DNA from 2 places in the Microbacterium abyssi genome. Region 2 is predicted to be linked to the other one. Evidence: predicted binding sites of a transcription regulator. Region 2 holds the regulator's gene; the other holds the start of a gene.
What was found. Region 2 encodes LexA, which represses DNA repair genes until DNA is damaged. Its sites were predicted from a motif close to TCGAACANNTGTTCGA; they were not measured.
Positions count from the first base shown of each region.

Region 1: IM776_RS00875 (HNH endonuclease signature motif containing protein) is a predicted target of LexA. The motif match lies at 13,665-13,680, and genes of this name have one in related genera.

Region 1 covers NZ_CP063815.1:155,185-169,817, forward strand. Annotated here, with positions in the region: gene IM776_RS00820 (GIY-YIG nuclease family protein) at 1-1,073, shown strand, start outside; gene IM776_RS00825 (hypothetical protein) at 1,124-1,864, shown strand; gene IM776_RS00830 (MmpS family transport accessory protein) at 2,398-3,591, opposite strand; gene IM776_RS00835 (hypothetical protein) at 4,049-4,897, opposite strand; gene IM776_RS00840 (hypothetical protein) at 5,201-6,040, shown strand; gene IM776_RS00845 (SDR family NAD(P)-dependent oxidoreductase) at 6,075-6,827, opposite strand; gene IM776_RS00850 (glycoside hydrolase family 2 protein) at 6,982-9,093, opposite strand; gene IM776_RS00855 (carbohydrate ABC transporter permease) at 9,096-10,007, opposite strand; gene IM776_RS00860 (carbohydrate ABC transporter permease) at 10,010-10,954, opposite strand; gene IM776_RS00865 (ABC transporter substrate-binding protein) at 10,968-12,332, opposite strand; gene IM776_RS00870 (LacI family DNA-binding transcriptional regulator) at 12,465-13,487, shown strand; gene IM776_RS00875 (HNH endonuclease signature motif containing protein) at 13,712-14,633, shown strand, end outside.
Region 2 covers NZ_CP063815.1:1,159,805-1,174,437, reverse strand. Annotated here, with positions in the region: gene pheS (phenylalanine--tRNA ligase subunit alpha) at 1-313, opposite strand, end outside; gene IM776_RS05765 (amino acid ABC transporter permease) at 344-1,270, opposite strand; gene IM776_RS05760 (amino acid ABC transporter permease) at 1,267-1,923, opposite strand; gene IM776_RS05755 (glutamate ABC transporter substrate-binding protein) at 1,990-2,892, opposite strand; gene IM776_RS05750 (amino acid ABC transporter ATP-binding protein) at 2,930-3,679, opposite strand; gene IM776_RS05745 (TrmH family RNA methyltransferase) at 3,760-4,572, opposite strand; gene IM776_RS05740 (ribosomal maturation YjgA family protein) at 4,671-5,090, shown strand; gene rplT (50S ribosomal protein L20) at 5,146-5,532, opposite strand; gene rpmI (50S ribosomal protein L35) at 5,565-5,759, opposite strand; gene infC (translation initiation factor IF-3) at 5,836-6,552, opposite strand; gene IM776_RS05720 (DUF1844 domain-containing protein) at 6,700-7,092, shown strand; gene IM776_RS05715 (SseB family protein) at 7,139-7,927, opposite strand; gene priA (bifunctional 1-(5-phosphoribosyl)-5-((5-phosphoribosylamino)methylideneamino)imidazole-4-carboxamide isomerase/phosphoribosylanthranilate isomerase PriA) at 7,911-8,657, opposite strand; gene hisH (imidazole glycerol phosphate synthase subunit HisH) at 8,747-9,376, opposite strand; gene hisB (imidazoleglycerol-phosphate dehydratase HisB) at 9,373-9,978, opposite strand; gene IM776_RS05695 (histidinol-phosphate transaminase) at 9,975-11,069, opposite strand; gene IM776_RS05690 (LysM peptidoglycan-binding domain-containing protein) at 11,083-11,445, opposite strand; gene lexA (transcriptional repressor LexA) at 11,709-12,395, shown strand; gene metE (5-methyltetrahydropteroyltriglutamate--homocysteine S-methyltransferase) at 12,498-14,633, opposite strand, start outside.

The sequences.
Region 1 (14,633 bases), 1.0 Mb from region 2:
CGGTCTGGTACATGCCCGACGTTGCCGCCTGCGAGGCAATGGCAGCTCAATTGCGCGCAGACCCGTTCTTCTCCACATTCGAGATCTACGTCGCTGCCGGCGCGAAGGCGAGGATCGGGGCGCTGGCCCTTCCGCCGTTGCAGGCGGCGATACGACGTGCGGATGAGACCGGAAAATCGGGGTCGATCACGCTCTCGTGCGGAAAGCTGATGACAGGCGTGACCGTCCCCGAGTGGTCATCAATATTCATGCTTCGCTCGCTGAAAGCTCCCGAGTCCTACTTCCAGGCGGCGTTCCGGGTCCAGTCGCCATGGAAGGTCGACGGCGAGATCAAAAAGCAAACCGCCTACGTGTTCGAGTTCGACCCGAACAGGGCTCTATCGCTCATCGCTCTGTACGGGACGGAACTCGCGAACAACTCTGCCGACAAGAAGGCAACGCAGGCGTCGGTGCTGGGCGAGTTGATCAACTTCCTCCCGATCTTCGCGATCGATGGTGGCCGGATGGAGCAGCTCGATGTGCAAGCAATCCTCGACTGGGCGCACGGTGGCATCGGTGCAAACGCCCTCGCGCGACGCTGGAAGTCGACGGACCTGTACAACCTCAATGGGGTCACGATGGACCGACTCCTTCATGACGCGGACCTCATCGCAGAGTTGGAGCAGATCGAGGACTTCCGGAGCATTCGGGAGGAGGCCGAAAAGATCGTCACCGCGTCGAAGAAGCTTGCCACCGTCAAGCGCGACGGCGGGGGCGCGAAGGAGCAGCGCCCACACAAGAAGGCGATCGCGGATCAGCGTAAGGACATCCGAGCCAAACTGAAGAAGGTTTCGGCGAAGGTCTTGATCTTCATGTACCTCACCGACTTCCGCGAGGAGCGGCTGAAGCACGTCATCGAGTCACTCGATACCGAACTCTTCCTCCGCTCGACGGGGCTCTCGCTCGAGTCGTACGGCAAGCTCACGGAGATCGGCGTCATCGATGTCGGCAACATGACCGACGCCATCCAGAAGTTCCGCTACTTCGAGAAGAAGAGCATCGAGGCGCTGGTTGGATTGGATCGTGATGCCTGAACGATTGCGCCCTCAGCGGACCCAGCGTCGAGGCCGTTAGGGACGAGCACATGCATCCAGATTGGTTCGATTGGCTCAGCCTTGCGGTGACCGTGCTTGCGGCGGTTGTGCCGGCGTGGCTCGCCATCGCCCTGTGGCGGTCGGATCGTCAGAGTTCAATCCGCGAACGCCGCAGCGCGGCGACGCGCGAGTTCACGCACCTCCTCGCAACAGGCGACCCAGTTCTTGTGCGTTTCCGTGACCTTGGATACTTCGCCGAGACGATGGGTCGAGGTTCTAGTCCGCTCCTGCAACTGATTCATCGCTACATGGAGTGGGACCGGGATGAAGAGCGCGAGGAGGAGCGCCAGGTCAAGGGCGGCGAGATTCAGAAGTCGCGTGAACCGCGATTGGACTTGTCGGTTGATGCCAACACCGCGATCTTGCGCTGGAACCGTGACGCTGACTACCGGGCTGACCTCACCGAAGTCGTTCTTGCCAACGGTGAGATTTTCCCTGCCGAAGAGGACAACCGAATCATCTCTCCGACCACTCGTCGAGCCGCCGAGGATGAGATCCTGAGCGACCCCCGTGAGTACCGTGAGTGGCTGGCGGGAACGAGGCTTGCACCGGGCCGCATCCGTCGTCGTCGGCTGCTTGAGCGGCTGCGCTTCTGGCCCACGGGCACCGTGGTGCTCACGGAGCCGCTCAATCCGGCTGCGACCAAGGACTACCTTGACAACGACGAGATCGACGGCGACGAATGGCTGCGCGAGCGCTCGACAGTTCCGCCCGAAGAGCGCGACTGGTAGCGGCGCTACCTCGTCCAGAGCGGCAGTTCGTTCCAACCTTTGGGGAACCCCATGGTGTTCTCAAGAGTCATGCCGCCCACGGTTCCGAGCTTGTTCGCCTGTGTCGCAAGGGCTGACCACGCCCAAGTGCTTGAGGGGTTCGAACCCACGTGTCGTGCGCAGCCTTCCCCTCGCAGGTGCGCTCTCGCGTGTCGGATCATTCCGATCCGATGCGATGCCGAGCAGGTGTTGCGCGACGAGTAGGCACAGCAACTCAACATCGTTGAGTGCAGGTTTGCGCCCTGCACGATGATCCCGCGTGAACCCGATCGCGGGCAGGATGCGGTCATCGAGACAGGCCTCGAATCGCAATATCGGGTGGCTCTGAACCGCAATATTTAGTGGCCCTCAGACCTCCAAATACGCACACCGTCGCGCCGCCGAGTTGAGGGTTCGGGCTGGTCGCTTCGTCGGCACGGGGGATTCGAGCGGAAGCCACGCGCGAGACTGTTGCGCCAGCCGTCGCGCTCTTTGCGACGGCTGGCGCCCCCTATTCATCCGCAACTGACCACGGCGTACGGGCCGGTCGATGTGTTTGTCTTCCGCAGCTCTCCGTTGACGTAGATGTTGCACGTGATGTTCGAGCCGTTCATCGTCTGCGCGTTGAAGTTCCGATAGTCCGACTCGGTCTCCCAGGTCTTCTTCCAGGGTAGTTGCGCGTCTGTTGCCTGGCTGATGTCGAAGGTGCCCGGCGCAAACCAGGTGATCGTTGCCCGAGTCCCGTCGCCGACGACCTCGTATGCGACAGTGGGCGGAACTAGGGTGAGTTCGATCGCCTTCGCGGGGTCGGCGATCGTTCCTGCGGCCGGGCTCTGCTTCATCACCCGGTGTGTGCCGTACGCTGACCCGTCCACGCTGAAGTCGGCGTCCTTCAGGATCGTGACTGCATTCCCTTCAGTCTCGCCAACGACATCAGGGACCTTGACGCCCCACTTCAGCTGCACGCTCGAGCCGATCGGCAGTTGCCCGTCTGCTGGGGCTGGATCCATCGTTCGAACGAGTATGGCGCCTGCCGCGTGGGTGAACGGCATGGATGAGAACCCGGCGGCGAGTCCGACTGATTCGAGCTCCGTTTTCGCCTCGTCGAAGGGCATCCCAACGACCTCGGGTACATCCACAAGCGGGGTGTCGAGGACGACTTCGAGCATCGTCCCGGCGTGGACTGTCGCGCCGGCCGCGGGCGTTTGCGAGAGAATCGTCCAGTCTCCGTAGCCCGAAAGCTGCCGAATCAGCTCGTTCTCAGACCTCAGGTCGAGGTGCGCCTCGAGGGCGCGATCGCGTGCCGCATCAAAAGCTAGACCGACCACATCAGGCGCGGATGTTTCCGCAAGCTCAATTGCGATGACGAGAGCCGTTCCGGGACGAACCCGCTCGTCCGGCGTGAGGGACTGTCGCGTCACCTCGCAGAAGTCCGACAGCGGGGGTTCTATCGTGCACTCCACGTCCGAAGCAGCATCGTCGCTCTCGTATTCGAGCCCCGCGTCGGTGATCGCTTCCAGGGCTTCCGCACGGGCTTGGCCTACGACGTCCGGAACGGCCACCCTGTCAAGACTGTCGACTACTATGATCGCGGCGACGACTGCCAGGACCAGCGCGACGAGCCCACCGAGCGCGAAGTAGTGAACTCGCCGTGGCGGCCAGAACCGGCCCCAGAACGTGCGGTTAACTCGATCCTCGACGATCGTCACGTGCGCCTCCCCCAGCGACGGCTCCAACGGTTCTTCAGGAGCGCGATGAACGGCAACGGGCCGGCGCACCTGCCATGAGCTTAGCCAACGATCGACAGGCCGTTGGCGCCCCGCCCCCTTCCTGCGCGGACGCCCCGTGCAGGAAGGGGCCCCCAGGAGCCCTCAAGCACACGTAGCCAGCCGTGAGGTCGCGCAGCACGGTGCCGCACTGCTGAAGTGTCACTCGGCGTGATTGCCCACTCGCCTGCAAGAGACGGGTTCTTACGCATCCACCCAGCGGCGACGAACTCAGAGCTGGCAGACCGTCAGTTTGTAGCATCCCTGGGCAAGCTTCTTGTGTTGAGCTCTGACTCGAGGTGCAGGGGGAGTCGCGTGCCGGACACGCCAACGGGATTGGGATGCGAACGCAAACGGGGGTTCGGGCAACTGGCCCGGACCCCCGTTCACGTATAGAGCCTTACGGCTGAACGAAGACCTCGTCAGCGAACATCCCGGGGCTTACCCGGATCAGCGCGGTCTCACCGTCCGGCACGAGGAAGGCCTCTGAGCCCGTCGCCGATGCGCCGTTGTAAAGCTCGTCCATGCCGAAGCCGTCTTCGAGAATGACGATGTTGTCGTAGCTGTTAACGACGTTCCCTGCGCTCGTGACGAACGCGACGCTGGCCTCGGCGGCCAGCCCCGACTCGTCACCCGTGTAGGTGACGGTGTAGTTGACGACTTCGTAGTGCGAACCCGCGGGAGCAGGGTCGTTGAAGCCGTTGGCGGCAACGGCAGCAGCACCGTCGACCGTGTGGCTGTTCACGACGACGGTCCAGTCCGATGAACTGATCTGAGAGCCGAGCGGGTACGGGTTCTCACGCGTGCCCTCGGCCGCAGCATCCGCCGGCTCTTCCTCGGCAGCAGCCTCGGCATCCTCGTCGGCGGGCTGCGAGACCACGGTGTCGCCGCTGCCGAACTCCTCGTCGAACGCCTCGCTCGCCGCATTGGCGACCACGGCGAAGAAGACCACGAAGCCGACGATCGTGCCGATGACGGAGAGGACCAGGCCGACGACGCCCATCCACTTGCGGTCGCCCTTGAGGAACAGCGAAACGATGCTGATCACGAAGGCGATCGGCAGCAGGATCCAGCCGATGATCAGCGCGCCCGGCACGCACGCGAAGACGAATCCGACGGCTGCGGTGATGAGCGCGATGAGCGCCAGGACGTTCGTCTTCTTCGGTGTGGTTGCCGGCGCGTCAGCCGGCGGCATCGAGGGAGGCATCGGCTGCGACGACGGCGCAGCGGGAGGGGTGGGTACGGACATGTGATTCCTTCAGGAGTGTGCGCGGAGCACCGGCCTGCCCCACGACGGATGCCGTAGGGCGCGCAGGTTCGCACGCACTCAGATGCTGCTCTGAATCAGGGTATGAATCGGGAGCGCGGGTAAGGCTCCGTGGTTCGTGCGGACCGGCTTGGAATCACAGTATCGAAAGGTGGGGACATTGGTTGCGCCCCACGTTCGTGGATCAATCCCAGCGACCATCATCAACGTGGCCATCACTTCCTGCTGCATGATCGGCTCATCCAGAATCGCATGCGGAACGCCACCGCGAACTAGGCTCAACCCGTGCCCTGGAGAACCGTCGAACTGCGCGTCGACCGCGACAGCGTCGCGATGGGCGATGACGTCGAGTCCCACGCGAGAACAGTGACCGTCCCACGCGGGACGCCGTTGAGCGTTGCGATCGAGCAGTCTTCACCTGAGATCAGAGCCCGAGGCTGGTCGTGGGTCGCGGTCGTGGACCGCGAGGTCGTTGCCGTCTGGTCCGTCGATCACGGAGCACAACTGCTCGTCCAAGACCGCAAGCTCACTCGCGGCCCGGTCGACATCCACTTCCGGTACTTCGTTCAGATCGACCCCGGCTGGCTCTTCGATCGCCTGGCGCAGGGCGCTGCGGCCAACCGCCGCGAACTCGAAGCGGAGTACGCGCCGATCGCGCGCGAGAGGTACCTAGCCGAACTGCGTCGCCGCGAGCGCGTGATCGATGCCCGACTGCTGAGCGCCGAGTGTATCGAGGCTATTCAGCACCTCGGGGCCGTCATCACTCTGCATGCCGACGTCGCCTGCGACTTCACCCACGCCGGCGACGCCTGGGCGGTGCGCCGCGCCGACACGATGCTCCAGGTGTTCGTCGGCGGCGGGGCGCCGTTCGCGTCGATTCGACCGCACGCCCTCGGTGAAGCGTGGCTCGTCGGAACCCTCGGCGCCTCCGCGCGCATCGCGGCGGGTCTGCCAGACCTGCCCGACGTCGACCCCCTGCCGGGCCTGGAACTCACCCAGCACGGTGGGCGCTGGATGTCACACGGAGCGACGGTCGTGCAAGTCAGAACAGAACTCGCGGCCCGCGTCGCGAGACTCGTCTTCGGGCGTTCAGTCGCTGAGGTGCGGGCACTTCTCGAGGTCTGAACCCGTTACCCGACGTCCCCGAGTCCACCACCGCTCACGGAGCCGTGTATCCACCATCCACGAGGTGGTAGCTGCCGGTGATGAAGCTTGCGGCGTCGCTCGCAAGGAAGACGATGAGGTTCGCGACCTCGTCGGCCTGCCCGAGCCGGCCGATCGGATGCTTCGACACGAGGAACTCTCTCGCCTCAGCATCCATCTGCGCCAGCAGAGGAGTGTCGATGAAGCCGGGACCGACCGAGTTCACACGCACGCCCTGCGCCGAGTACTCCAGCGCGGCCGTCTTGGTCATTCCGACGACGCCGTGCTTCGCCGCGACGTACGCGGGGGAGGTGGCGAAGCCGACGCTGCCCAGGATCGACGCGACGTTCACCACAGATCCACCGCCGTTGTCGAGGATCGAGGGGATCTGCGCCTTCATGTTGCGGAACACCGCGTTCAGGTTGATCGCGATGACCTTGTCCCAGTCATCGTCCCCGTACTCGGCAGTCGGGGCGGCCGCGCCGCCGATGCCGGCATTGTTCACGCCGATGCGCAGAGGGGCAAGGCTGTTCGCCTGCTCGATGGATGACGCGATCCACTTGGTGTCGGTCGCGTCGCCCGGGGATGCCTCGGCGACACCACCTGCGGCGCGAATCTCGTCGACCACCGACTGGGCCGCCTCGGCGTTCAGGTCGTTCACGACCACGGATGCGCCGTTCTGCGCCAGCAGCAGCGCGGTGGACTTGCCGATGCCGCTCCCTGCTCCGGTGACGATCGCCGATCGGTCTGAAACGTCGTATTGCGCCATGACGACTCCCTCCAGGGCGAGCACTGCACCGGGAGAGCTTCTCGGTCGGTCCGCCCTCCTCGACCATACGTCGCGTGCGCATTCGTCGCCGTGGCCTTGACATTGACGGGTGCGGCCGTCGGCCGTCGCCGTGATCTGCCGACGGCCGCCCCTTCTACCGCTCTTCCGGCTGCTCCGCCCCGACGAACTCGCCCTCGCGCGCACCACGACGGTTCGGGGCTTCGACCTCGGCGGCATCCAGGAAGGCCCGCGCCACAACGGCGCCCGCAGCATCCGTCGCCCAGATCACGAACCGGCCGGCACCGTCGCGCGCGGGCACGCCGAGCGGCACAGCATCCGACAGCGCGAACGGGGCGACCTCGAAACGAGACGTCGACGCGAACCCGGCCGAGGGCAGGGCGTCCGTCGGTGCACCGGCCGGCACCCACGCGCCGTGCACTGCGACCGACACGGTCGAGCGCCCGTGGTGCGAGACGTGCACGTCGAGGTCGAACGCGGACACCGGCAGCGCCAGATCGGCGCCGGCCCGGGAAGGAACTAGATCGAGCACGAGCACGGTCTCGGCGTTCACGTCGGCCGGGACGCATCCGCCCCAGTCCTTCGTCCGCCGATCCTCGGTCAGCAGCCCGGCGCACTCGTGCTCGACATCCGAGAACTCGGTGTACACGTACCCGGAGTAGCGGTCGTGGCGACGCAGCTCCTGCGTCTCCCACCGCAGGTGCCACGCCCGCTCGAGGCTTGTGAACCCCTCGCCGTACTCGCTGTTCAGGATCGGCACCCCGGTACGCGGGAACGACGCCGACCCGTAGAACGACTTGTCGACGGTGAAGTCCGGGCCCAGACGCACGGGGAAAGTCTCGCGCTCACCGGAGGCCAGGTCCTCCACCGCCTGCTTCCACGTCGCGAGGTCAGGCTCGTAGTAGTGCCAGTCGACGAGGTCGCTCTTCACGTGCGACCAGCCGGAGTTCTCCACGATGGGCCTCGTGTCGTCGAGCGCGCGCAACAGGCCATAGGCCCGCACTGCGGCCTCGGCGCGAGCGGCGCTGCCCGGGATGTCCCAGTCCAGGCCCCACTCCTCGTTGTACAAGCCCCAGATGACGATGCTCGGGTGGTTGCCGTCACGCTCGACCATCGCGGGCAGCTGCGCCTCGAACGCGGCGGCGGCCTCCGACGAGAAGCGACTCGGACACGCGGGCTCCGCCCACACGAGCATGCCGGTGACATCGGCCTCCTGCAGCCAGATCGGGTCCTCGAACTTCAGGTGCTTGCGCACGAGGTTGTAACCGAGCTCACGAGCCAGCGCGATATCCCGGCGCAGCGCCTCGGCATCGGGCGCCGTGAGACCGGTGTCGGGCCAGTACCCCTGGTCGAGCACGCCGCGCACGTACAGCCGCGACCCGTTCAGCACGAGCTCCTCGCCGCGCGTCTCGATCCGCCGCAGGCCGGTCGTCGCGATGACGCGGTCCGCGAGCTCGCCGTCGCCCACCGTGATCTCGACGCGGTACAGGTGCGGATCCTCCGGCGACCACAACCGCGGCTCGGCGAACTCGATGCGACCGGAGGCGTGCCCCGTAGCATCCGAGACCAGCTCGACCGCGACCCCGTCGACGAGAGCCCGCACGACCGTGCCGCCCACCTCATCGCCCGCCAGCCCGACAGAGATGTCGATACCGGTCAGGCTGTCGCCGCGCAGCGCGACAGTACGTGCGTAGGTGCGCCCTCGCGCTTCCAGCCAGACCGACTGCCAGATGCCCGAGGTCGGCGTGAACGAGACGCCGTCGTAGTCGTCGCGAGGGATCGACCGCTGCTTGCCGTGCGCGATCGCGCGCTTGTCGGCCGGGGCCTCCACCTCGACCTCGAGCTCGGACGCGACGCCGGAAACGACGAAGTCGGTGACGTCGAACTCGAACGACTCGTAGCCGCCGACGTGCTCGCCGATCGTCGTGCCGTCGATGCGCACCACGGCACGGTGGTGAACGGCGCCGAAGCTCAGCACGACACGGCGACCCGTCCACTCGACCGGAACGACGACCTGCCGACGATAGACCCCGCGCTCGAGCCACGTGCGGCGGATGCCCGACGCCTCGCTCTCCCAGGCGAACGGCACCGTGATGTCCGACCGGATGCCGTCGGCCTCGAAGTCCCAGCGGCCGTTGAGCGTCAGCCAGCGCTCCGAGCGGTCGCGGTCGGGCCGCGGGTACTCGGGCCGGGGGGCGGCTCCGGTCTCAGAGGAGACGAGGGCCTGGTCGGTGATGGAGAGTGACACGTTCAGCCTTTCACGCTGCCGGCGAGGATGCCGTTGATGAAGTGACGCTGGAGCACGATGAAGAGCACCAGCAGGGGAATGAGGGCGATGGAACTCGCCGCGAGGAGCTCGCCGGTGACCGTCGCGTAGTCCGCGCCGATCCGGTTGCCGGTGATGTTCTGCGCGAGCGTGGACAGCACGACCTGCAGAGTCGCCATCTGCTCGGAGCTGGCCACGATCACCGGCCAGACGAAGTCGTTGTAAATGTTCATGATCGTCAGGACCGCGAGACCGGCGAGGCCCGGGCGGATGACGGGCACGATCACGCGCCAGAAGATGCCGAACTCGCTGCAGCCGTCGACGCGGGCGGCATCGAGCAGCTCGTCGGGGACGGCGCTGATCACCTGCCGCATCCAGAAGATCGCGAACGCGTCGATCGCTCCGGGCAGGATCAGTGCCTGGTACGTGTTGACCCAGCCGAGCGCCTTCATCTCGAGCAGCAGCGGGATGATCAGCACGATCGTCGGCAGCATCAGCGTGATGAGCACTGTGCCGAAGATCAGGTTCTTGCCGACGAAGCTGTACTTCGCGAAGGCGAAGGCGGCCAGCGGCGCGAAGAACAGCGTGATGCCGCCCTTCACGACGAGCACAATCCCGGTGTTGAGGAACCCGTGAGCGATCGGCACGTCCTGGAACATCGCGGTGAAGTTCTCGAGCGTGAAGGTGCTCGGGTCGAATCCGAGCGGGTCGCGGATGATGTCGTTCGGCTGCTTGAAAGACGACACGATCGCCCAGGCGACCGGCGCGAGGAACGCGACCAGCAGGATCATCAGGAAGACGTGCGATCCGATTCGCAGGCTCGGACGGCGCGTGATTCGGGTTCGAGGGGCGGATGCCGCGGCATCCGTCTCGGGGCGGATCAAGGTATCGGTCATGATCAGTCCTTCGCTCTCAGCATCCGGACGAAGAACAGCGAGAGCACCATCACGAGGATCACGAGCAGGAACGAGTTCGCCGCTCCCGTGCCGAGGTCGCCGCGCGTGATGTGGTTGTAGAGGTAGTAGCCCGCCGTGGTCGTGGAGTTGTACGGACCGCCCTGAGTGACGACGAACGGCTCGGCGAACATCTGGAACACGGCGAGCGTCTGCAGCACCACCGCGAACATGATGGTGCGGCGCAGCAGCGGCACGGTGATGCTCCACAGCTGCCGGAGCCGCGATGCGCCGTCGAGTTCTGCCGCCTCGTACATCGAGTTGTCGATCGACTGCAGGCCCGACAGCAGGATGATGACGATGAATCCCGTCGTCTTCCACAGGAACAGCAGCGCGAGTGTCGGCTTCGCCCACGCGCTCGTCGTGAGCCAGCCGATGTCGGAGATGCCGAACATGCCGAGGAACGCGTTGATCGCACCGTACTGCTGATCGAACAGCACCACCCAGATCTGGGCGACGGCGACGAGCGGGGTGACGAACGGCACGATGAACGCGACGCGGTAGAGGCCGCGCAGCTTGAGCTTCGCCGAGTTCAGCAGCACCGCGACGATGATCGACAGGACGATCTGGATCGGGACGATCAGCAGCCACAGGATGGCCGAGTTGCCCAGCGAGCTCCAGAACGCCTCGCTCGTCAGCAGGTAGGTGTAGTTGCCCCAGCCCACCCACTCCGCGGCCCCGGATCCGCGCCAGTTCGTGAAGCTCAGCCGCGCCGTGAAGATCAGCGGGTAGACGCTGAACGCGACGAAGATCACGAGGAACGGCAGGACGAAGAGGTACGGCGCGGAGCGCCGCCTGAACTTCGCCATGCTGTTCCGGCGCGTGACGCCGGGGGATGCGTCACGGCCTGGGCGCGGTGGCGCCGCGGAGGGGAGGGTGGAGGTCGTCATCGTGGGGAGTCCGTCACTGCCTGTCGATGAGGTTGGTCTGGATCGCCTCGGTCGAGCTGCTGATGACCTCGGCGGGAGTCAGATCGCCGTCCAGCATCTTCTGGATGTCGTTGCCGAGGTAGTCGACGGCGCCGTTCCACCAGGACGGGATCGAGGTGCCGCTCGGGATCTCGGCACCGGCCGTCGTCGCGACCTCCCAGAGGTCCTGTCCGCCGAGGGCTTCGAGGGGCTGGAAGAGAGGCTTCGCCGGATCGGCCGCGGGGAGGTAGGCGGGGATCGACGTGTTCAGCCCGGTCGGGTAGATCTCGTTCTCACCCCAGACCGCGCTGTAGCCGGCCTCGTCGTACATGAGGAACTCGTAGAACAGCCAGGCCAGTTCGGAGTTCTCGCCCTTGGGGAGGACGAACGACGAGCCGCCCATCGCACCGCTGCGGGCTCCGCCGTCCTCCCACGCCGGGAGCTCCATCGCGCGCCAGTCTCCGCTGGTCTCGGGGAGCAGCTGCTGGGGTGCGAAGTCGTACCAGATCGCCCACGGGTAGAAGACCTGGTTGCCGTTCTCGAGCTCTGCGATATCGGTCGGGCTCAGGTACTCGGCGCGCGTTCCGAGGCCCTCGGACTGCACGGTGTCGAGGAAGGTCAGGATCTGCTCGTACTCCGGGCTGTCCAGGCGCAACTCGCCGTCGGCATCCGCGATCGACGTTCCGAGCTGGCTCGCGTACATCTCGAGCTGGAGCTGCCCGAGGAACGCGCTCTGCTCGAGGTGGATCGGGTGCGACTCGGGGTTCGCCTCCTGGTAGGCGCGGGCGGCGTCGAGCAGGTCGTCGTAGGTCTCGATCGCCGTGGCGTCCACGCCGGCCGACTCGAGCGCCGCGGCGTTGTAGAACAGCAGGCCGGGATTGAGATCGTACGGAACGCCGTAGATGCCGTCGCCGACCGTGGTCGCGTCGATCTTCTGAGGCGCGATGTCGTCGGCGTAGGGGGCGAGGACGTCGGTGAGATCCCACAGGTGATCGGCGAAGCCGCCGACCAGTGCGTCGTCGAGGAACACGCCGTCCGGAACGTCGGTGCCGGTGATGAGCGTGTTCTGCAGCTTGGCGTTGATGTCGACGGCTTCGTGGTTGACCTTGATGCCGGGGTACTTCTCGTTGAAGTCGTCGATCACGGCGTCGAAGACCTCGTACAGGTCGCCGGAGCGGTCCCAGATGGTGATCTCGCCCTCGGGCTGCTCGGCCGTGGGCGCCTGGAGGCGATCGGCTGCCGCCTCGTCGCCGGCACCGGCCGTGATGTCGGGACCGCAGGCGGTCAGAGCCAGCGCGGTGACGGCGGTGGCGCCGACGGCGGCCAGGCGCAGGCCGGGCCGTTTCGGGTTGCTGTTCATGAACACTCCTTTGTGTTGTGGTGCAGGGTCGGGTTTGTGTTGTGGTGCCGGGTGCGGTGCAGGGACGTTGTTTGCCAACGTATGCAAACTGTAACCCAACTTTGCACACGTTGCAAACGATAGGATGCTGTCATGCCGGCCACACTTCGCGACGTCGCAGAGCGCGCACAGGTGTCGATGCGCACCGTCTCGAACGTCGTGAGCGGATATACGCACGTGAGCGAACGGATGCGGACGAAGGTGCTTGCCGCGATCGAGGAGCTCGACTACCGGCCCAACCCCGTAGCGCGGACGCTGCGCACCGGTCGCACCGGGATGCTGGCACTCGTCGTGCCCGAGATCGACGTGCCGTACTTCAGCGAGCTCGCGCGGGACGTGATCGAGGCCGCCGCCGAGGTCGGGTACCGCGTGATGATCGACCAGACCGGGCACGATCACGAGCGCGAGCGGCAGCTGCTGACGGGCGAGGATCGGACGATGCTCTTCGATGGGCTGCTGTTCAGCCCGCTCGTGACCAAGTCGGAGCTATTGGATATGCACGGCTCGTCGCGCGTGCCGCTGATCCTCCTCGGCGAGCACGACTTCGACGGCCGCTACGACCACGTCGCGATCGACAACGTCGCAGCCGCTCGGGATGCTGTCGGCCATCTCATTGCGTCCGGGCGCGAGCGGATCGCGGCCATCGGGTCGCAGCCTCTCGAGGAGTACGCCACCCCGCTACAGCGCTCGGCCGGATACGAAGCGGCGCTCGCGGATGCGGGGATAACCGTTCACGCGGACTACGTCACGACCGCCGCGCACTACAGCCGCACCGAGGGTTACGCCGCGGCGCGTGCGCTGCTCGAACTCGACCCGCGCCCCGACGCCATCTTCTGCTTCTCGGACCTGCTCGCGATCGGTGCGATGCGTGCGGTGTTCGATGCAGGATTGAGCGTGCCGGAGGACGTCGCAGTCATCGGCATCGACGACGTCGAGGAGGGGCGGTTCGCGCGCCCATCACTCAGCACGATCTCGCTGGACACGACCTTCATCGCACGGGAATCCGTGCGTCGGATCATCGAGCGGATCGAGGATCCGGAGCTTTCCGCGACCGAGATCGTCGCCCCGCACAAGCTCGTCGTGCGGGAGAGCACCGCGGTGTCTCCAGAATCCTGACCGGCCACGCACCTCACGCCGCGAACTTCGACACCAAGCCGACGATGGAGTGCCGTCTACCCGACGCCGGGCTGTCACGCTCTCGCTTGCGTGGGTAGAAAGATTCGATTTTGATGCGCTTGCGTGGAGATCGCGTCGAAGTCGGGCGCCTGATTTTGGTGTGTTCAGTCGAGAATATCGAATAAAACTTCGATAAAGTGACAGCATTGCGGTAGCATGAGGATATGCCAAAGCTGACTGGTCTGCACGAGGCGATCTCTCGCCTCGATGAGGTGTGGGCGGATGCCGGCGACTCGAACGATCTTTCGCGGGAGCAGCTGATCGCGGCCAATGAGGCGATCGGAATATTGCAGCGTCGTGTGGACGCTCTGCATGTGGAGGTTGCAGCGGGCATCGCGAGCGAGTCGCGCACCGAGTTGGGCGCGGACTCTTTGGCGAAGCAGCAGGGATTCCGTACGCCGGCGAAGTTGATCGCAGCGGCTACGGGCGTCTCGACGGGTGACGCCATTCGCCTGATCAAGGTGGGCGAGGCGACGGCGACGCGCACCGATCTGCTCGGTGCTCGGTTGCCCGCGAAGTATCCGCTGGTGAGTGAGGCGTTGTCGACCGGATCTCTCAGCGCGCAGGCAGCAGCATTGATCACCGCAGTGCTGGAGAGGTGCCGCATCGCCGCTGGACCGCTGCGGACGTCCGAAGGCGAGCAGCTGCTGGTCGACGCTGCTCCGGGGCTCGCGCTCGATGAGGTGCGCCGACTCGTGGTGCGAATCGAGGCGTGGCTCGATCCTGATGGCGTCGAGCCACGCCTCGACGAAGAGCGCGGCAAGCGTTCGCTGACTTTCTATGAGCGCAATGGCCGCCTGCATCTCGACGGGAGCTTCGACGTCGAGACCGGTGCGCCGATCGTCGCTGCGCTCCGCGGGTATGTGAGCGCCTCGTTCGCGTCGCGGGAGGACTCCCCCGATCAGGATGCTCCGGATGCCGACCATCGCTCGATCGCGATGCTGCAAGCTGACGCGCTCGCGCTGTTCTGTGCGCATGTGCTGGGCTGCAAGAGTGAGAAGCTTCCGTTGGCAGGGGCGACTGTTGTCGTCAGGATGAACGTCAGCGACCTGGAGTCCGCCAAGGGAACGGCGACGATCGACGGCA
Region 2 (14,633 bases):
CGGCCGTGATGTCGATGCGCTCCTCTTCGAGGCGCGCGGACAGCTCCGCCTCGGCGAGCTCGGCCTCTTTCGCCGTCAGCGCCTGAGTGACGCGTCCGCGGCCCTGGCCGACGAGCTTGCCGAAGGTCGCCTTGTGCTCCGGGGCGACCTGGCGCATCGATGCGTTCAGGACCGCGAGCGGCGACCCTTCGGCGACGTGCGCGGCGCGGGCCGCTTTCAACTCGGCGGTTGTGGCGGCGGCGCCGATCGCTTCGAGCGCTGCTGCGACGGCGGATTCCACCGCCTCGGGCGTGATTTCGGGGGCGTCAGACACAAGACATGAGTCTACCGGCGCCGCTGCGACTCAGACTGCGCCACCGCCGCCCGTGTTCGTGCCGTCGTACTTCCCGAGTCCGCGCTGCGCCGCGATGAGCTCGGTGTCGGTACCGTCGTGCATCACTGCGGCGTTGTCGGCGGCGAGAGCCTTCATCTTCGGGGAGCGGCGCGTCTTGATCTCGGCCCACTTGGCGATGCCGGAGAGGATCAGACACATGATGATGTAGATGCCACCGATGATGAGTGCTGACTGCAGGATCGGGCGTCCCGGCTGGGAACTGAGCAGCTTGGCGTAGTAGAGCAGCTCCTGATAAGTGATGATGAATCCGAGCGCCGTGTCCTTCATCACGACGACCAGCTGGGCGACGATCACCGGAAGCATGGCCCGCACGGCCTGCGGCAGCAGAATCAGCCTCATGACCCCGCTCTTGCGCAGACCGATCGCATAGCCCGCCTCCCCCTGACCACGGGGCAGCGATTCGATGCCGGCGCGCAGCGCCTCGGCGAGCACGGATCCGTTGTAGGCCATCAGCGCGAAGACCACGGCCCAGTAGGGTTCGACCTTCACACCGAGAGTCGGCAGACCGTAGTACAGGATCATCATCAGGACGAGCACCGGAATGGCGCGGAAGACCTCGGTGATCACGGTCACCGGCACCCGCACCCAGGCGTGGTCCGACATGCGCCCGATGGCGAGCACGAACCCGAGCGCAAGGCTCAGCACGGCGGCCAGCGCGAAGGCGCGCAGGGTGTTCAGCAGCATCTGGCCGATCGAAGACCACACAGCGGTGTAGGTGAAGACGTTCCACTTCGCGGCGCTGAACTGGTTGGTCAGTGAGAGCCGCCAGACGAGGAACGCGATCACGGCGACGACCACGACGATCGTCGCGATCGTGAGGATCATGTTGCGACGACGGGCACGGGGGCCGGGGACGTCGAAGAGCACAGACGTCATCGTGCGATCCTCCATCGGTTCTCGAGCGTTCGCTGCAACCAGGTCAGCAGCATGACCAGAGCTACGAAGATGACCGCGACCCAGAGCAGGACCTCCATCGGGCTGCCCTGGCGCGTGTGCGAGTTGGAGATGGTGGACTGCAGCTGGGGAAGCACTGCGATGGAGAACCCGGCCGCGACGGTGGTGTTCTTCAGCAGCGCGATGAACACGCTCATCATCGGCGGCACCACCGATCGGAATGCCTGCGGCAGCACGACCTGCGTCATCACCTGCCCGAAGGGAAGTCCGATCGCTCTGGCTGCTTCGGCCTGACCGACCGGCACGGTGTTGATGCCGGCGCGCAGGGTCTCGGCGACGTATGTCGCGGTGTACACCCCGATCGCCAGGATGCCGAGCACGGTGTTCGACAGCGTCGGCAGCGCAAGTGCGCTGTATCCGAAGACGAAGAAGAAGAACACCAGCGTGAGCGGCGTATTGCGCACGAGGGTGACGTACGCGGTGCCGACCGCGCGCGCGACCGGAACCGGCGACACCCGCATCGCGCCGACGATGGTGCCCAGCACCAGCGCGATTATGCCTCCGAAGAAGAACACCAGCAGGGTGTACGTGATGCCCTCGCCCCACAGGTCGAGGTTGCCGAAGATGGCGTCCACGCGCCCTCCCCTTCTCAGATATCAGGTGAGGGACGGCCACTGGGGCCGCCCCTCATCATCCGATCGTCAGTCGACGGCCGGCTGCTCGACCTCGATGCCGGACTGGCCGAGCGTCGCGTCGAAGATCGCCTGCCACGTGTCGCCGCCATCGGTGAACAGCGTGTTGATGTGATCCAGCAGGGCTGTGTCGCCCTTCGGGATGCCGACGCCGTAGCGCTCCTCGGTGAACAGACCGTCGAGCACCTTCAGCTCGTCGGGGTTCTGCGCAGCGTAGCCGATCAGGATCGCCGCGTCGGTCGTGACCGCGTCCACCTTGCCGCTGATCAGATCCTCGACGCACTGCGAGTAGATGTCGTACTCCGCCGTCTCGATCTCAGGGAAGTTGTCCTTGATGTTCTGGATCGGCGTCGAACCGGTGGCCGAGCAGACCGTCATGCCATTGAAGTCCGAGACATCGTTCACCTCGGTCATCTCGCTGTCGGCTCCGACGAGGAAGCCCTGCCCTGTGACGAAGTACGGACCGGCGAAGTCGATCTGCTCCTTGCGCGAGTCGGTGATCGAGTACGTGCCGACGTAGTAGTCGATGTCGCCGTTCACGAGCGCCTGCTCGCGGTTCGCCGATGCGATCGGCTCGTAGGTGATGTCGCCCTCTTCGAAGCCGAGGGATGCGGCGATCCAGCGTGCGATCTCGATGTCGAAGCCGCTGCGCTCTCCGGTGGTGACGTCGAGGTAGCCGAGGTTGGGCTGGTCTTCCTTGACTCCGATGATCGGTCCGCCGCGCTCGACCATGGCGTCGAACGTGGGGCTGCCCTCGAGCTGGACGTCGGTTGCCACCTCGTATGCGGGCGCGTCGCCCTCTTCGCCGCCGTCGCCGCCGGGCGTCGTCGGGCTGCCGCTGTTGCAGGCGGTGAGGGCGAGCAGCGCGGTCGCCGCGATCCCGATTCCCGCCAGTGTCCGTGTGCGTCGCATGAGCGTCTCCTTCGTGTGCTGTGTGTGAGAGGAAAGGTCAGTGGGTGAGGAGCTTCGAGAGGAAGTCCTTGGCGCGGTCGCTCTTCGGGTTCGTGAAGAACTCCTCCGGGGTCGCCTCTTCGACGATCCTGCCGTCCGCCATGAACACCACGCGGTTCGCCGCCTTGCGGGCGAAGCCCATCTCGTGGGTGACGACGATCATCGTCATGCCCTCCTTGGCGAGCTGCACCATGACGTCGAGGACCTCGTTGATCATCTCGGGATCGAGCGCGCTGGTCGGCTCGTCGAAGAGCATGACCTTGGGCTGCATCGCGAGAGCGCGCGCGATCGCGACGCGCTGCTGCTGGCCGCCGGAGAGCTGCGCGGGCAGCTTCGACGCCTGCTGTGCGACGCCGACGCGCTCGAGGAGCGCCATCGCCTCTCTGTCGGCATCCGCCTTCTTCAGCCCGCGCACCTTGATGGGGCCCAGGGTCACGTTCTCGAGGATCGTGAGGTGGGCGAAGAGGTTGAACGACTGGAAGACCATCCCGACGTCGGCGCGCAGGTGAGCGAGCTCTTTGCCTTCGGCCGGCAGCTCCTTGCCGTCGATCGTGATCGATCCGCTGGTGATCGTCTCGAGGCGGTTGATGGTGCGGCACAGCGTCGACTTGCCCGACCCGGACGGCCCGATCACGACGACGACCTCACCTCTGTGCACTGTCAGGTCAATATCGGCCAGGGCCTGGAACTCGCCGTAGTGCTTCTGAACGTTCTCCACCACGACAAGGGGTGCGCCAGTCTCGGTCATGTGCCCACACTAGAAGCACAGCGCGCCGGGAACCAGCATCCACACCCGCGGGTTACACAGTTGTAACCGAGCGGGCGCCGTCACCGGCCGTCGACGGCGCGCTGGGTGAAGGCGCTCTCGTAGAGGCAGACGCTCGCCGCCGTGGCGAGGTTGAGGGATTCTGCGCGTCCGAAGATCGGCAGTTTCAGCACGTGGTCGGCGAGATCCAGGGAACTCTGCTCGAGCCCGTGCGCCTCGTTGCCGAACAGCCACGCCGTGGGCTGGGACAGGATGCCATCCGCCCGGGCCTGCAGAAGATCGTCGCCCTTCACGTCCGCAGCGAGCACGGTGATCCCTGCCGCATGCGCGCGCCGCACCACGTCCTCAAGGTCCCCTCCGACCGAGACAGGCAGGTGGAACAGCGAGCCCGTCGTCGAGCGAACCACCTTGGGGTTGTACGGGTCGACCGTGCGGCCGGTGAGGACGACGGCATCGGCGCCGGCGGCATCCGCGGCCCTGATGATCGTCCCGAGGTTCCCCGGATCGCGCACCTCCTCGCAGATCGCGATGAGACGCGGGGACGCCGCGAAGATGTCGCGCACGGAGGTCGGGATCTGACGGGCGACGGCGATCACGCCCTGCGGGGTGACCGTATCGGCCATGGCGCCCAGTACGTACTCTGTGACGAACTCGAAGTCCACGCCGCGCGCGGTGGCGGCAGCACGCAGATCCGGATGCTTCTCCCACCCCGTCGGCGTCGCGAACAGTTCGACGACGGCATCCGGACGGTACGATAGCGCCTCGCGAACAGCCTGCGGACCCTCGAGCAGGAACAACCCGGTGTCCGTCCGCGCGCTGCGCTTCGTCAGCTTCGCGACGGCTCTGACACGCGGCGACCGCGGATTCTCCAGCACGGTTTCAGTCTAGAGGGATACCGGGATGGATCCCGGAGCGCGTTCAACCGGTGGCCTACATGGGGCGATCACGCAGTCTTCCCGAATAGAGTCCCGGCGTGCCGTCCATTTCCGCGCGATCAGCCACCAGGCGTCGGATCACCGTCGCCTGTCTCGCCGTGCTGACCGTCGCGGCAGGGCTCTGCGTGCATCGGTTCGGCTCCGGCATCCTCGGCGATGTGGCCGGCGACGCGCTCTACGCGACGCTCATCTACCTCGTAGTCGCCTTCATACTGCCGCGGCGCGCACGCTCGCTGTGCGCGGCGCTGGCGATCGTCTTCTGCAGCGTGATCGAGCTTCTGCAGCTCACCGACGCGCCCGCGAGGATGACGGGACTGTTTCCGCCGGCCGTGCTCGTGGTGGGATCGGGCTTCGACCGGCGCGATCTTCTCGTCTATGCGTTCGCCGTCGTCTTCGTGATGCTGCTGGACGCCCTGATCTCTCGGTCACTGCGACGTCGCGCGGCACTCAGGCCGTGAGAACGCAGGAACGGGCGCTCCCCCTGAGGGGAGCGCCCGTTCCGTGAAGGGATGCTTACGCAGCCGACTTCGGTGCGTTGACGTCCGAAGGCAGAGCCTTCTTGGCCGTCTCGACCAGCGACGTGAAGGTCGCCGGCTCGTTCACCGCGAGCTCGGCGAGCATACGGCGGTCGACCTGGACACCGGCGAGACCGAGGCCCTGGATGAAGCGGTTGTACGTGATGCCGTTCTGACGGGCAGCGGCGTTGATGCGCTGGATCCACAGGCGACGGAAGTCGCCCTTGCGCTTGCGGCGGTCACGGTACGAGTAGACCAGCGAGTGGATGACCTGCTCTTTGGCCTTGCGGTAGAGGCGCGAACGCTGACCGCGGTAACCGGAGGCGCGCTCGAGGATGACGCGACGCTTCTTGTGGGCGTTTACCGCCCGCTTGACTCTTGCCATTTTCCTGTGTTCCTATTCGTGCGTTCGGGCGCTCAGCGGCCGAGGAGCTTCTTGGCGACCTTGGTGTCGTTGGGCGACAGCACCTGGTCCTGGTTGAGGCGACGGGTACGGCGGCTCGACTTGTGCTCGAGGTTGTGGCGCATGCCGGCCTGCTGCTTCTTCAGCTTTCCGCTGCCGGTGATCTTGAAGCGCTTCTTGGCACCCGAGTGGGTCTTCTGCTTCGGCATCTTTTCTTCCTTCGTGTGGCGCCCTCTCAGGGCGACGTTGTCAACCCGCTCGATGCGGGAGTCTTCGGTGGCGGAGTTACTCCGCAGGCGATTCCTCGGACGAACTCGAACGCTTGGCGGCGCGCTGGGCGTCGCGGTTCGCGTTCTGCTCGGCCTTGGCCTCGGACTTGTTCTTCAGCGGCGCGACGACCATGACCATGTTTCGTCCGTCGATGGTCGGGTTCGACTCGACGGTGCCGAGCTCGGCGACGTCTTCGGCGAACTTGCGCAACAGTCGCACGCCCTGCTCGGGACGCGACTGCTCACGACCGCGGAACAGGATCATGGCCTTGACCTTGTCGCCGGCCTTGAGAAAGCCCTCGGCACGCTTGAGCTTGGTCGTGTAGTCGTGTGCTTCGATCTTCAGACGGAAGCGGACTTCCTTGAGGATCGTGTTCGCCTGGTTGCGGCGAGCTTCCTTCGCCTTCTGGGCAGCCTCGTACTTGAACTTGCCGTAGTCCATGATCTTGACCACTGGCGGCTTCGAGTTCGGGGCGACCTCGACGAGATCGAGGTCGGCTTCCTGCGCGAGGCGGAGGGCGACCTGGATGGCGACGACGCCGATCTGCTCACCCGCAGGGCCGACGAGGCGGACCTCGGGGACGCGGATGCGCTCATTGGTACGGGGATCGCTGATGCGGAACTCCTTAGACGATGGGATTCGGACGCTGCGACGCGCTCTGCGCCGCCTCGCGAAATCGGAGTCGTCATCCCACCCGCCGACATTCAGACGTCGGCTTCGCACCCTGATCATCGGACATCGTCCGATCTACCGGCGTGAACCGGCGGAGCGCAAGACCCGGTAGCCTGGAACGGCAAGCGCGGGTGGGAAGTGAATCCTCTTTCGATCCGGAACATTACGCTCCGGAGCCCGCCAAAGTCTAACAGAAGGCAAGGCGAAGTGACGATTCCGGCTCCCGACCATGGCCACGACGAGCGCAACGAGCGCTGGCAGCAGCAGGAGGAGGCCGCGTCATCGGCCACCCGTGACATCGCCGACGTCCCGGCCGTCGAGGTGATCACCACCACCGCCGTGCATCTGATGAGCGCCGCGGCCGTCAAGCTCGGCCTCGCCGACGATCCCGATTCTCAGCTTGACCTCGACGAGGCCCGCAAGCTCATCAACTCCCTCGCCGGTCTCATCACCGCAGGAGCGCCCGAGATCAGCGACATGCACGCGCGCTCGCTGCGCGACGGGCTGCGTTCGCTGCAGCTCGCGTTCCGCGAAGCATCCGCGATCCCCGACCCGATCGGCAAGGGCCCGGGCGAGAAATGGACCGGTCCGGTCAACTAGTCGGGTTCTCGGGCCCACGCCTTGACGTCGGCGCAAGAGACAGGAGTCAGGCGGCGCGGCGGAGTTTGACCGTCAGCGAGTCAGCGAGGACCGCGATGCGGTCGTCGGCGGCCCATCGCTGAGCGAGGCGCTGGAGCACGGCATCCAGCACGTCGCGCTCGAGACCGTCGATGAGTTCCAGGATCACGATCAGCTCGGGGCCGTGCAGGCGCGCATCCGGGTCGCCTGCGGCGACCGCGATGTCGATCACGGCGAGTTCGTGCGCGATGCTCGACTGCAGAGCGGTGTAGACCTCGGGCGAGAGGAAGCTCGGCTCCCAGTGCTGTTCCTGCGCGATCGCCCAGACCGCGGGGCGCCGGATGACGAACTCGGTGTCGCTCGTCGGATCCAGCACGATCAGGTCGGTCTGCTCGGACGTGGCAGACAGCGCGACGCGCACCGACTCGACCGGGATCGGCCGCGCCTTCTGGTCCCACTTCTGCATAGCCTCGACCGACGAGAACACCGGCTGCACCGTGCGTCCGTCGGGAGCGGCGACCGTGACGATCGACAGCTCCTGCGTCTTGTCGACGGCGAGGCCGGTCGGCCCCACGCCCTCTTCGCCCTTCTCGGCGATGAGCGGGATCAGCACACGAGCGGAGCGGAAGGCATCCACGACCTCGGTCTGACTGCCCTCCCCTGCACGGAAGCGCAGCAGGGCGGCGAGCAGCGCGGGGTCGGCGGAGCCGTCGTCAGCCGCGTGCGGGTTCGCTTCGAAGCTGCGCCCCTCCCACGGGACGCCGGCGGAATCGCCGTGGTCGCCGTGGTCGCAGGCGTCGTCAGTCGCCGGCGACATCCAGCGCCTCGGCCAGCGTGAACGCACCGGCGTAGAGAGCCTTGCCGACGATCGCACCCTCGACGCCGAGCGGCACGAGCTCACGAAGCGCGATGATGTCATCGAGGCTGGAGATGCCCCCGGAGGCGACCACGGGCTTCGGCGTGCGAGAGGTGATCTCGCGCAGCAGTTCGAGGTTCGGTCCGCGCAGGGTGCCGTCCTTGGTCACGTCGGTGACGACGTACCGGCTGCAGCCGGCGTCCTCGAGCCGAGCGAGCACTTCCCAGAGGTCGCCGCCCTCCTTCGTCCATCCGCGAGCGGCGAGCGTCGTACCGCGGACGTCCAGGCCCACGGCGACGGCCTCGCCGAAACGGCTGATCACGTCGGCGGCCCACTCCGGGTTCTCGAGCGCGGCGGTGCCGAGGTTGATCCTGGCTGCTCCGCTCTCCAGCGCCGCCTCGAGGCTGGCGTCGTCGCGGATGCCGCCGGAGAGCTCGATGTTGATGTCGCGGTGCTGCTTGATGACCTTGCGCAGGATCGCCGTGTTGCTGCCGCGCCCGAAGGCCGCGTCGAGGTCGACGAGGTGAATCCACTCCGCGCCCTGGTCGGCCCACTCGCCCGCGGCATCCAGCGGGTCGCCGTAACTGGTCTCGGAGCCCGCCTCTCCCTGGGTCAGGCGTACCGCCTTGCCGCCGGCGACATCGACCGCCGGGAGAAGAGTGAGCTTGGGAGTGGACGCGAAGTCGTTCATGTCATCCTCGGGTGTGTGGAGTGCGCCGAGAGCGGGCACGAGACCCGACACTAGTCCGCCTCCGTGCAGGGTTCAAAACGTCGTGGTCATCAGAGGCTGTCGACCCAGTTCCTCAGCAGGCGGATGCCGGCATCGCCCGACTTCTCGGGGTGGAACTGGGTGGCCGACAGCGGGCCGTTCTCGACCGCCGAAAGGAACGGCTCACCGTAGGTGGTCCACGTGAGCTTGGGCTTCGGGAACGGCGGGATGACGTCGAGCTCCCAGCTCTGCGCGGCGAAGGAGTGCACGAAGTAGAAGCGCTCGTCCTCGATGCCGCGGAACAGTACGCTGCCCTCGTCCGGCGCCACGGTGTTCCAGCCCATGTGCGGCAGCACGGGTGCGTTCAGCTCCATGACTGTTCCCGGCCATTCCGCGAGGCCGTCGACGTTCTGCCCGCGCTCGACGCCGTGCGAGAAGAGCACCTGCATGCCGACGCAAACGCCGAGAACGGGGCGGCCGCCTGCCAGGCGCCGATCGATGATCTCATCGCCGCCCTTCTCGAGGAGCGCCTCGCGCACCGCGGCGAATGCGCCCACGCCGGGAACCAGCAGTCCGTCGGCCTCGAGCGCCTCAGCACGGTCGCCGGAGAGCGTGGCGTCGGCGCCGGCGGCGATCAGCGCCTTGACCGCGGAGTGGACGTTGCCCGATCCGTAGTCGTAGACGACAACCTTCCGTGTCACAGCGCCCCCTTGGTGGACGGGATGCCGTCGACGAGCGGATCGAGGGCCTTGGCCTGGCGGAACGCTCGCGCGAAGGCCTTGAACTCGGCCTCGGCGATGTGGTGCGGGTCGCGTCCGCCGAGCACGCGGACGTGCACGGTGAGCCCAGCGTTGAACGCGATCGCCTCGAAGGCGTGGCGCACCAGCGACCCGGTGAAGTGACCGCCGATCAGGTGATGCTCGAAGCCCTCGGGCTCGCCGGTGTGCACGAGGTACGGCCGGCCGCTGATGTCGACGACGGCCTGTGCGAGCGCCTCGTCGAGCGGGACCAGCGCATCTCCGTACCGCGAGATGCCCGACTTGTCGCCGAGCGCCTCGAGGAGCGCCTGTCCGAGTACGATCGAGACGTCCTCGACCGTGTGGTGGGCGTCGATGTGCGTGTCGCCGGACGCCCGCACGGTCAGGTCGGTGAGCGAGTGCTTCGCGAACGCCGTCAGCATGTGATCGAAGAACGGCACCGACGTGTCGATGCGGCTCTGTCCCGTGCCGTCGAGGTTCAGCTCGATCTCGACAGTCGACTCGGAGGTGCTGCGGGTACGCGAAGCGGTGCGGGAAGCGCTCATGAGGCCGATTCTATCGAGGCCAGCGCATCCAGGAACGCCGTCGTCTCCGCCTCCGTGCCCGCCGTGACCCGCAGGTGGTTCGGAATGCCGACGTCACGCACGAGGATGCCGCGCTCGTACAGCGCTTCGAATGTCGCTCGAGGATCGGCGACGCCGCCGAACAGCACGAAGTTCGACCACGACTCGTGAGGCTGGTAGCCGAGAGCCTCGAGCGTCGCCGTGATGCGATCGCGCTGCGCGATGATCTCGTCGACCATGCCGAGCATGATGTCGGCGTTGCGCAGCGCCGCGATGGCAGCTGCCTGCGTCAGCGCGCTGAGGTGGTACGGCAGCCGCACGAGGCGCAGTGCGTCGATGAACGCCGGATCGGCAGCGAGATAGCCCACGCGCGCGCCGGCGAACGCGAACGCCTTGCTCATCGTGCGCGAGACGGCCAGGCGCGGGCGCCCGTCCAACAGCGTGAGGGCGGATGCCGCATCCCGCGGCGCGAACTCCTGGTACGCCTCGTCTACGACGACGATGCCACGAGCAGCCTCATAGACGGCCTCGACGATGTCGAGCCCGAGCGGGGTGCCTGTCGGGTTGTTCGGCGAGCACAGCATGACGATGTCGGCGTCGGCACGCTCGACCTGCGCGGCCGCCTCCTCCGCGGTGATCGTGTAGTCGGGCTCGCGCTCACCGGCGACCCATCGGGCCCCGGTCCCCTGCGCGATGAGGGGGTACATCGAATAGGTGGGCGCGAAGCCGAACACGGTGCGTCCGGGACCGCCGAACGCCTGCATGATGTGCTGCAGGACTTCGTTGGAGCCGTTGCCGGCCCAGATCTGCTCGGGCTCCAGTCCGTGGCCGAGATAGGCGGCGAACCCCTCACGCAGTGTCGTGAACTCGCGGTCGGGGTAGCGGTTCACTCCACGGAGGGCGACGGCGATGTCGTCGAGGATGTCGCTGGCGACCTCGTCGGGAACCGCGTGCGTGTTCTCGTTGACGTTGAGCGCAATCGGCAGCGGAGCCTGCGGTGCGCCGTAAGGTGTGAGCCCGCGAAGATCGTCGCGGAGGGGCAGGTCGCCGAGGGAAGCAGTCACCCTTCCCATGCTAACGGTGGGATCAGTGCGCGTACTCGGCGGGGATCGCCAGCTGCTGTCCCACCTGGAGCGAGCCGGTGCCCAGAGCGTTGAGGCGCTCGATGTCGCCGATCACCGCACGCGGGTCTGCCGTCGGAGCGAGCGACTCTGCGATCGACCACAGGGTGTCGCCGGGCAGGACCGTCACGGTCTCGAAGCTCGCCGTGGCGACCGCGTCGCCGGAGGCGATCGCGGAGCCCCCGCTGATCGCAGCGAAGGCGATGCCGCCGGCGAGAGGGAGCGCGGCGAGAGCGACCAGTACGCGTCGACCGCGGGAGGTCAGTCGAAGCCGGGTCGCGGGGCGAGCGGGGCGGACTGCTGGGGCGGTGATGCTGATGGTGCTCATGGGATTCTCCTCTGCCTCTTTGGCGTAGCGTTCGCATTCATCACTCGGCCGGGAGCGATGAATGCGAAGCTACGTACCGAATCTATATTCGAATTCGAACATCTGTCAAGACTTATTCGAAACGGGACCGGTCAATCACTCGACACGCTCGAACAGATCTTCCGAATCGGGCTGTTTCTCGGATACGGTTTCGATAACGCCACCCCACCACGGGCCACCGACATTCGAAGAGCAGCCCCGGAATCGCGCACGAAGGAGCACCCATGAGCGACAACTCCGCCACAGAGGCCGAGGCGCCTCGCACTCGTCGGCGCAAGAATCTCAGCCCGAAGCAGATGGCGATCCTCGAGGTCATCCAGACCTCGATCGCCAAGTACGGCTACCCGCCGAGTATGCGCGAGATCGGCGACGCCGTCGGCTTGAAGTCGCTGTCCAGCGTCACCCACCAGCTCGGCCAGCTCGAGCTCAGCGGCTACCTGCGCCGCGACCCCGGCAAGACCCGCGCGATGGAGGTCCTCATCGACCTTCCCGGCACGAGCAGCGAGAACCCGGCCGATTCCGCCATTCCGGTCGGGGATGCGGCGATGGTGCCGCTGGTCGGTCAGATCGCTGCCGGCATCCCGATCACCGCCGAACAGCAGGTCGATGAGATCTTCCCGCTCCCCCGCCAGCTGGTCGGCAAGGGTGAGCTGTTCATGCTCAAGGTGTCCGGTGAGTCGATGATCGACGCCGCGATCTGCGACGGCGACTGGGTGGTCGTCCGCACGCAGAACACCGCCGAGAACGGCGAGATCGTCGCAGCGATGCTCGACGGCGAGGCCACGGTGAAGACCTTCCGCCAGCGCGACGGACACACCTGGCTGCTCCCCCGCAACACCTCGTTCGAACCGATCCTCGGCGACGACGCCGTGGTGCTCGGCAAGGTCGTCGCAGTCCTCCGCGCGGTCTGAGACCCGCAGCCCATCGATAACGCGGAAACCGCCCTTCCGGAGCTCCGGAAGGGCGGTTTCTCCGTTATCGGCGCACGCGATGCAGACGTGCGGCGCGCGACGTCACACCGTGACGTTCACGTCCTCGCGTACACGACGGGTGGCGTCGACGATGTTCCGCAGCGATGCCCTCGTCTCGTCGTATCCGCGCGTCTTCAGTCCGCAGTCCGGGTTGACCCACAGCTGACGCGTGGGGATCTCCAGGGCCGCGCGACGCAGCAATGCCTCGATCTCGTCGACCGCGGGCACGCGCGGCGAGTGGATGTCGTAAACACCCGGCCCGATGCCGTGGTCGAACCCGACCTCGGCGATGTCGGCCACGACCTCCATCCGGCTGCGGGCAGCCTCGATCGAGGTTACGTCCGCATCCAGCGCCCTGATGGCGTCGATGACGACGCCGAACTCCGAGTAACACAGGTGGGTGTGCACTTGCGTGCCGACCGCGGCGCCGCCCGTGGCGAGCCGGAAGGATCCCACCGACCATTCCAGATACGCCGACTGGTCGCCCACCTTGAGGGGCAGCAGCTCCCGCAGCGCCGGCTCGTCCACCTGGATGATCGCGATGCCGGCATCCTCGAGATCACTGATCTCGTCGCGCAGGGCGAGGGCGACCTGGTTCGCCGTCGCACCGAGCGGCTGGTCGTCGCGCACGAACGACCAGGCGAGGATCGTCACCGGCCCCGTCAGCATTCCCTTGACGTACTTGGCGGTCTTCGACTGTGCGTACCGCGACCAATCGACCGTGATGGGCGCGGGGCGTGAGACGTCGCCCCACAGGATCGACGGACGCGTGGCCCGCGACCCGTACGACTGCACCCAGCCGTGCTCGGTGACCGCGAACCCGTCGAGATTCTCGGCGAAGTACTGCACCATGTCGTTGCGCTCCGGCTCGCCGTGGACGAGCACGTCGAGGCCGAGCTCCTCCTGCAGCTCGATGACCGCGTCGATCTCGCTCCGGAGGAACGTCTCGTACTCCGCCTGCGACAGCTCGCCGCGCGTGAACCGGGCTCGCGCCCGGCGGATCTCACCGGTCTGCGGGAAGGAGCCGATCGTCGTCAGCGGCAGCGCCGGCAGCTGGAGGGAGTCCTGCTGGGCCGTCTCGCGCTCGGCATAGGGAGCGCGCGAGAAGTCGGCGTCGACGAGACCGCGCGAACGCACGGCGCCGTCGCGGACCCCCGGCGCGCTCCGGCGATCAGCGAGCGCTGCGGATGCGGCATCCAACTCATCCTCGATCGCCGCGCGTCCGGCGGCGAGACCGCGTGCCAGGGTGACGACCTGATCGACCTTCTGGTCCGCGAACGCCAGCCATGACACCAGACGCTCGTCCAGCGCGGTCTCCTCGGTCACGTCGTGCGGGACGTGCAGGAGCGAGGTGGACGTGGATGCCGAGACGGATGCCGCCCCCAGCCGTCCCAGTGCCTCGAGCTTCTCGAACGCCGCGGACAGGTCGCCTCGCCAGATGTTGTGCCCGTCGATCACACCACCCACGAGAGCCTTGCTCTCGAGCCCGGCAGCGGCGTCAGGCACCGCGCCGCGCACGAGGTCCACTGCGATGCCCTCGATCGGGGCCGCTGCCAGCACCGCGAATGTCGCGTTCAGCGACGCGTACGGCGCGGCCACGAGGATCGAGGGACGGTCGGTCGCACCGCCGATGACGTGCAGGGCGCGACCCGCGGCATCCGCCAGTTGCTCCGCGGAGGCGGGCAGCGATTCGCTGACCAGGGCAGGCTCGTCCAACTGCACCCACTCGGCGCCGGCGGCCCGCAGGCGCGCCAGCAGCGCCGCGTACACGGGCACGACGTCGTCGAGACGCGAGAGCGGGTCGAAGCCTTCCGGCGCAGCATCCGACGCCTTCGCCAGGGCGAGCAGCGTGACCGGACCGACGATGACAGGACGCGTCACGAACCCGGCGGCCACGGCCTCTTCGACCTCGCGCACGAGCCGATCGCTCGATAGCGAGAACGTCGTCTCCGGCCCGATCTCGGGCACGAGGTAGTGGTAGTTCGAGTCGAACCACTTGGTCATCTCCAGCGGCGCGCGTTCTCCCTCGCCTCGCGCGATCGTGAAGTACGCCGGCAGGCCGATCGAGCCGTCCGTCGAGCGCAGGTCATCGAAGCGCTCGGGGATCGCACCGACCGTGACCGCGGCGTCCAGCACCTGGTCGTAGAACGAGAACGACTCCGGGATCGCGGAGTCCTT